Regions from separate parts of the Nonomuraea sp. NPDC005692 genome, predicted to be linked through region 2. Evidence: riboswitches for the same ligand, from Rfam matches in the RefSeq annotation. Region 2 holds a riboswitch; each other region holds the start of a gene.
The links. Region 2 has a riboswitch for thiamine pyrophosphate ahead of thiC (phosphomethylpyrimidine synthase ThiC). Riboswitches for the same ligand answer to the same signal wherever they lie in the genome.
Positions count from the first base shown of each region.

Region 1: another riboswitch for thiamine pyrophosphate. It lies ahead of ABZ459_RS09180 (FAD-dependent oxidoreductase); the one in region 2 lies ahead of thiC (phosphomethylpyrimidine synthase ThiC).
Region 3: another riboswitch for thiamine pyrophosphate. It lies ahead of ABZ459_RS41415 (cytosine permease); the one in region 2 lies ahead of thiC (phosphomethylpyrimidine synthase ThiC).

Region 1 is NZ_JBEXYU010000003.1:194,545-196,737, reverse strand. It holds gene ABZ459_RS09185 (FAD-dependent oxidoreductase) at 1-1,079, opposite strand, end outside; TPP riboswitch at 1,132-1,248, shown strand; gene ABZ459_RS09180 (FAD-dependent oxidoreductase) at 1,238-2,193, shown strand, end outside.
Region 2 is NZ_JBEXYU010000006.1:85,771-87,963, reverse strand. It holds gene thiC (phosphomethylpyrimidine synthase ThiC) at 1-971, opposite strand, end outside; TPP riboswitch at 964-1,076, opposite strand; gene ABZ459_RS15530 (class I SAM-dependent methyltransferase) at 1,112-1,732, shown strand; gene ABZ459_RS15525 (glycoside hydrolase family 95 protein) at 1,692-2,193, opposite strand, start outside.
Region 3 is NZ_JBEXYU010000031.1:46,781-48,973, reverse strand. It holds gene ABZ459_RS41415 (cytosine permease) at 1-1,185, opposite strand, end outside; TPP riboswitch at 1,176-1,289, opposite strand; gene ABZ459_RS41410 (rhodanese-like domain-containing protein) at 1,341-1,664, opposite strand; gene ABZ459_RS41405 (DNA-formamidopyrimidine glycosylase family protein) at 1,691-2,193, opposite strand, start outside.

The DNA.
Region 1 (2,193 bases), on a different contig from region 2:
ACGTAGTCCCGAGGCCGGTCGACGGCCAGCACGGCGGCGAGGGTGTCGCCGGAGGTCAGCCAGACGGCCGACCACTTGCCCTCGGGCTCGCCCCGGTAGAGCAGGCGGTCGCCGGAGGGGTGGTGGCCGATGTACTGGACCATGTGGCCGAACTGCTCGGACCAGAAGTAGGGCGCCGGGTCGTAGACGGCCTCCTCGCCCAGCAGGGTCGCGGCGGCGACCTCGGGCGAGCCGAGCGCGGTGTCCCAGTGCTCGACGCGGAGCCGGACGCCGTAGCGGCGCGACCACCAGGCCGCGCAGTCGCCGGCGGCGACCACGTTGGGCATGGACGTGCGCAGGTGCTCGTCGGTGACGACGCCGTTGTGCAGGTCGATGTCGGAGCCGGCCAGCCATTCGATGGCCGGGCGCACGCCGATGCCGGTGACGACCACGTGCGCCTGGACGAACTCGCCGCCCACCAGCCGCACGCCGCCCTCGTCCACCTCGTCGACCATGGTGTTCAGGCGCAGGTCGATGCCGTCGTACCAGTGTCGGGTGCGGGCGCCGATCTCCGGGCCCACGGCGTTGGCCAGCGGGGTGGGGCCGGCCTCGATGACGGTCACCGAGCAGCCGGCCTTGCGGGCGGCGGTGGCGACCTCGGCGCCGATCCAGCCCGCGCCGATGATCGCCACGTGCGCCCCGGCCACGAGCCCGGCGCGCAGCTCGTGGGCGTCGTCGAGGGTGCGCAGGACGTGCTGGGGGCCGTCGCCGGGCACGGTGATCGGCTCGGCGCCGGTGGCGATCACGAGGCCGTCGTAGCCGAGCTGGCCCTCGGTGGTCTCCACGACGCCCTCGCGCAGGGCCTTGGCGGTGACGCCGGGCCAGAAGTCGACCTCCAGCGCGTCGAGGTCGGCCTCCAGGAAGCTGGAGTCGGCCGCGCCGGACAACACGGCCTTGGACAACGGCGGACGGTCGTAGGGCCGATGGCGCTCCTGGCCGATCAGCGTGATCCGTCCGGTGAAGCCGCGCCCGCGCAGCGCCTCCGCGCTGCGCAGCCCGGCCAGGCCCGCTCCCACCACTACGACATGGTTCACGTTCATGACCATAACGGGGGCGGTGCCGGTGCGTCGCGCCGAGGCCGTAGGCTGGAGGCGCAAGACGCGCGGGAGTCCGGCCGTCACCGGGCTGAGAGGAAGGCTTGAGCGGGCCTTCGACCGCAAGACACCTGATCCGGATCATGCCGGCGAAGGGAGCGCGGATGAATGTGATCGTGGGCGGCGGGGTCGTCGGGTTGTCGATCGCCTGGCGGCTGGCCCGCGAGGGGCTGCCCGTCACGGTGGTCGACCCGGCCCCGGGCCGCGGGGCCTCCTACGCGGCGGCCGGGATGCTGGCGCCCGTCAGCGAGGTCGCCTACACCGAGGAGCCGCTGCTGCGGCTGGGGGCCGCCTCGCTGAGCCGGTGGCCGTCCTTCGCCGCCGAACTGGCCGCCGACGCGGGCCTCGGCCCGGACCTCAGCGCGGGCCGCAGTGCGGGCCTCAGCGCGGGCCGCAGTGCGGGCCTCAGCGCGAGCCTCGGGCCAGGTCTCGGCGCGGGCCTGGGCGGCGGGGCCGGGACGAGGTCCCGGGAGGCGTTCGGGGGCACGTTCGGGATGATCGGGCCGGAGGGGGCCGCTGGTCGTGCGCTCGACCTGCGCGCCGACGGCACGCTCGACGTCGCCTTCGGGGCCGACGACCTCGCGGCGCTCGACGACCTGGCGGCGTTCATGGACAAGCTGGGCCTGCGGGTCGAGCGGCTGACCGGGCGCGAGTGCCGCCGTCTGGAGCCCATGCTGGCGCCTTCGGTGCGCGGCGGGCTGCTGGCCCCCGGTGACGCCTGGGTCGATCCGCGCCGGGTCACGGCGGCGCTGCTGGCCGCGCTCGACCGGCTGGGCGTGCCCGTGGTGCGGGCGCGGGTGACCAGGCTGCTGCGCGACGGCGACACCGCTCCAGGCGTCGTGACAGGCGCTGGGATCGGCGCTGGGACCGGCGGCGGGACCGGCGGTGCGGCAGGCGCTGCGGCGGGTGCTGTGACCGGTGTGCGGCTCGAGCCCGTACCCGGTCAGCCTGAGCCGGCGGTGCGGGAGATCGCGGCCGAGCGGGTGGTGCTGGCCGCCGGGGCGTGGAGCGGGGAGCTGGCCGACGTGCCCGTCCGGCCGGTGAAGGGGCAGATCATGCG
Region 2 (2,193 bases):
AGGTCGACGTTCTCCTTGATCTTGTGCATGGGCACGTGGCCGGGCCCTTCGATCATCACCTGCACGTCGTGCGCATGCGCGATCTTGGTCAGCTCGCCCAGCGTACGCAGCTCGGCGAACTGGGCCTCGTCGTTGGCGTCCGCGATCGACCCGGGGCGCAGCCCGTCGCCCAGCGAGAACGTCACGTCGTAGCGGGCCAGCAGGGCGCACATCTCGTCGAAGTGCTCGTACAGGAAGCTCTCGCGGTGGTGGGCCAGGCACCAGGCGGCCATGATCGAGCCCCCGCGCGAGACGATCCCGGTCTTGCGGCGGGCGGTCAGCGGCACGTGCGCCAGCCGCACGCCCGCGTGCACCGTCACGTAGTCGACACCCTGCTCGCACTGCTCGATCAGGGTGTCGCGGTAGACCTCCCACGACAGCGCCTCCGGACGCCCGCCCACCTTCTCCAGCGCCTGGTAGATGGGCACGGTCCCGACCGGAACGGGCGAGCTGCGGATGATCTGCTCGCGGGTCTCGTGGATGTTCGGCCCGGTGGACAGGTCCATGACGGTGTCGGCGCCCCACCGGGTGGCCCAGGTCATCTTCTCGACCTCCTCCTCGATCGAGGAGGTGACGGCGGAGTTGCCGATGTTGGCGTTGATCTTGACCAGGAAGTTCCGGCCGATCGCCATCGGCTCGGACTCGGGATGGTTGACGTTGGCGGGGATGACCGCCCGGCCGGCCGCGACCTCCTGCCGGACGAACTCGGGGGTCATACCCTCCCGGACGGCCACGAACTCCATCTCCTTGGTCACCACACCGCGCCGCGCGGCGCCGAGCTGGGTGACCGGCGACCCCCAAGCCGAGCGGTCGGTACACGACGGCCCCGAGGTGTCGTAGAGCCGCACCGAGGTGCCGTTCGACAGTCTGACCTCGCGCATCGGCACCTGGAGGTCACCGATGTGGATCTTGGAAAAGCGCGCGTCGCTCATCGCGCAAACTCCCTTCGCCGGCATTATCCGGAGCAGGTTCTGGCGGTCGGCGGCTGACAGCCGTCCTCTCAGCCCGGTCCGTACCGGGCTCCCGCGTTGGTCACCGCGATCATAACCCCGCGCGTGGCAGGATCAAGGGGATGTCTGATCCCATTGCGCACACGACCGCCACCTACGACCGCATCGCGCGCCAGTTCGACGAGCAGGTCGCCGATCCGTCACCCTCGATCGTGGCCGTCCGCGACCGGTTCGCCTCAGCCCTGCCCGCCGGAGCCACGGTCGCCGACCTGGGATGCGGCCCGGGGCGCGAGTCGGCCTGGTTCGCCGGACGCGGCCTGACCACCGTGGGCGTGGACCTGTCGATCGAGATGGCCAGGCTCGCCGCCGGGCGCGGCGTGCCCGCCGTTCTGGGCGATCTGCGGCGGCCGCCGCTGTCGCCGCAGTCCCTGGACGGCATCTGGTCGGCCGCGGCCCTCGTGCACGTGCCGTCCGAGCAGACCGAGCCGACGCTGCGCGCCTGGCACGCGGCGCTGCGCCCCGGCGGGGTGCTCGCGCTGATCACCGCCCTGGGCGACAGCGAGGGCTGGGAGCCGGTGCCGTACCGGACGGAGTACGAGCGCTGGTTCGTCCACCGCGACGCGGGCGACCTGCTCGCGGTGCTGGACGCGGCCGGGTTCGCGGTCGCCTGGCACGAGACGAACGTCACCCACCGCACGTGGTTCAGCGTGCTGGCGACAGCGCGCAGCTCTCCCCTGCCTTAGTCTCCAGGTCGAGCGCGAACCCGGGGCCGCGCAGCCGGGCGGTCCCGCCGCGCGCCGACGCCAGCCTGACCTCGACCGGCACGCCGTCCGCCCAGGTCACCCCGACGGTGAAGCCTCCGCGGGCGCGCAGCCCGTCGAACGAGCCCGCGTGCCAGACGGCCGGCAGCGCGGGCAGCAGCTCGATGACGCCGGCGTGGCTCTGGAGCAGCATCTCGGCCACCCCGGCGGTCGCGCCGAGGTTCCCGTCGATCTGGAACGGCGGATGCGTGTCCCACAGGTTGGGCAGCGTGCTGGACCGCAGTTGCCCGCTCAGCATGCTCAGGGCGCGGTCGCCGTCCTTGAGCCGGGCCCAGAAGTTGACCTTCCAGGCCATGCTCCAGCCCGTGCCGCCGTCGCCGCGGGCTTCGAGGGTGGTGCGCGCCGCGGCCAGGTGCTCGGGAGCGGTGAGCTGCGTCCCGGGG
Region 3 (2,193 bases), on a different contig from region 2:
GACCGTGGGCGTCGAGGTGGTGAACCAGTAGGCGGCGAAGCCCAGCGCCCACGGCAGCAGCATCAGCCAGCGCGAGGGCGCGTCCTCGGCGGTGTTCCAGCGGGCGGCGCCGCCGAGCACGAAGTAGTCGACGGCCAGCACCGCGAACATCGGCACGAACACCGCGCCGATCACCCCGAGGAACGCGCCGTAGGAGGTGACGTCCACGACCAGGGCGATCGCGGTGGTGAGCACGCCGATCGCGGTCGAGACGATCCGGCGGTCGACGTTCGGCATGAGGTTCTGCAGCGAGACGGTGGTGGAGTAGACGTTGGCGAAGGACTGGTCGGTCTCGCGCAGCACCAGGATGCCGAAGAACAGCGCGCCCAGCGGCGCCGCGACGAACGGCTGGAACACGACCATGCCGTCGGCCTGGACCGCCTGGGCGCCCGCGATGGCCACCGCGTACACGCCGAGGGCCAGGCAGGCCACCTGGGCGACGGTGTAGCCGCCGACGACCCCGGTGAAGGCGGCCCGGCTGGAACGCGAGTGCCTGGCGAAGTCGGCGGCCATCGGCACCCACGACACCGACAGGGCGATGACGTAGTCGACGGCCGGGGCGAAGGCCGTCCACGACCCGCCCGTGTACGTCGGCGCCTCGCCCAGGAACGACACGGTGAACCAGATCAGCGACAGGATCACGCCGACGGTCACGTACCGGCGCAGCAGCCTGATCGACCCGAGCGGCCAGACGGCGAGCGCGGTGGTCAGCACCCCCGCCGCCACCACCCACACCTGGTACGGGACGCTGCCGAAGATCGCGTTCGCGGCCTTGGCGATCACCCAGAGCTCGAAGGCCCCCCAGCCGAGCATCTGCACGATGTTCAGCACGGACGGGACGTACGACATCTTCGCCCCGAACAGCCCGCGCAGCAGCACCATCGCCGGCCGCCCGGTCTGCGTGCCGGGGATGGCCGACAGGCCCACCATGGCCGTGCCGATGAGGCTGCCGACCACGGCGGCCGTGAGCGCGGCCACGAGGCTGAGCGGCGCGCCGCCCAGGGGGTCGATCAGGACGAGCGCACCGGAGAAGCCGAGAAGGCTGACACCGAGGTTGGCCCAGAGCGCACCCTGGTCGAGGACGCCGAGGGTCTTGGGGGGCGCGCCGTCAAGGGTCAGCGGAACTTCGTCGACGACATGCGTCATCGCACACTCCCTACGCCGGCATTATCCGGACAGGTTCAGGCGGTCGGCAGCGGCTGTGTTGCTGCCCTCTCAGCCCGGCACCCCGAGCTCCCGCGACTATGCAGTTGGCGCCCTCATCATGCCTTAATGGCGGCAGAACCGCCACAGTGGGGCATTCAGGCCACGAAAGGCTCCTGCCCGGTCTCGCTCACCATCGGACGGCGCGCGAACTCCCACGACTGCATGCCGCCGCCCACGTTGACGGCGTCGCGCCCGAGCTGGTTGAGCCACGCCGCGACCTGCATCGACCGGCCGCCGACCCGGCACACCACGTAGACGGTGCGGTCGGCGGGCACCTCCTCGACCCGGCCCTGGATCTGCGACATGGGGATGTGCACGGCCTCGGGGGCGTGGCCGGCGAGCCATTCGTCCTGCTCGCGGACGTCGAGCAGGTAGGCGTCGTCGGGAACGGCGGTGGCCTCGATCTCAGGAACGGTCATGCCTCCATCATCCCGCGCCCGGGACCCTACTTGAGCAGGCGCGACATCCGCCGGTCGGCCAGCGGCTTGCCGCCCGTCTGGCAGGTCGGGCAGTACTGGAGCGCGGAGTCGGCGAAGGACACCTCGCGGATCGTGTCGCCGCACACGTCGCACGGCTGGCCCGCCCGGTTGTGCACGCGCAGCCCGGACTTCTTCTCCGCCTTGAGGTCTTTGGCGGCCAGCCCGTGCGCCCGTTCGACGGCGTCGCGCAACGTCGTCACGATGGCCTCGTGCAGGTCGGCGATCTGCGCGTCGGTCAGCGTCGCCGCGATCTTGAACGGCGACATCTTCGCCGCGTGCAGCACCTCGTCGGAGTAGGCGTTGCCGATGCCCGCGATCACCTTCTGGTCGCGCAGCAGCCCCTTGATCTGGGTGCGGTTGCCGCCCACGATGCGTTTGAGCGCCTCGACGGTGAAGGCGTCGTCGAGCGGGTCGGGGCCCAGGGCGGCGACGCCGGGCACGTCCTCCGGCTTGTCGGTGACGTAGACGG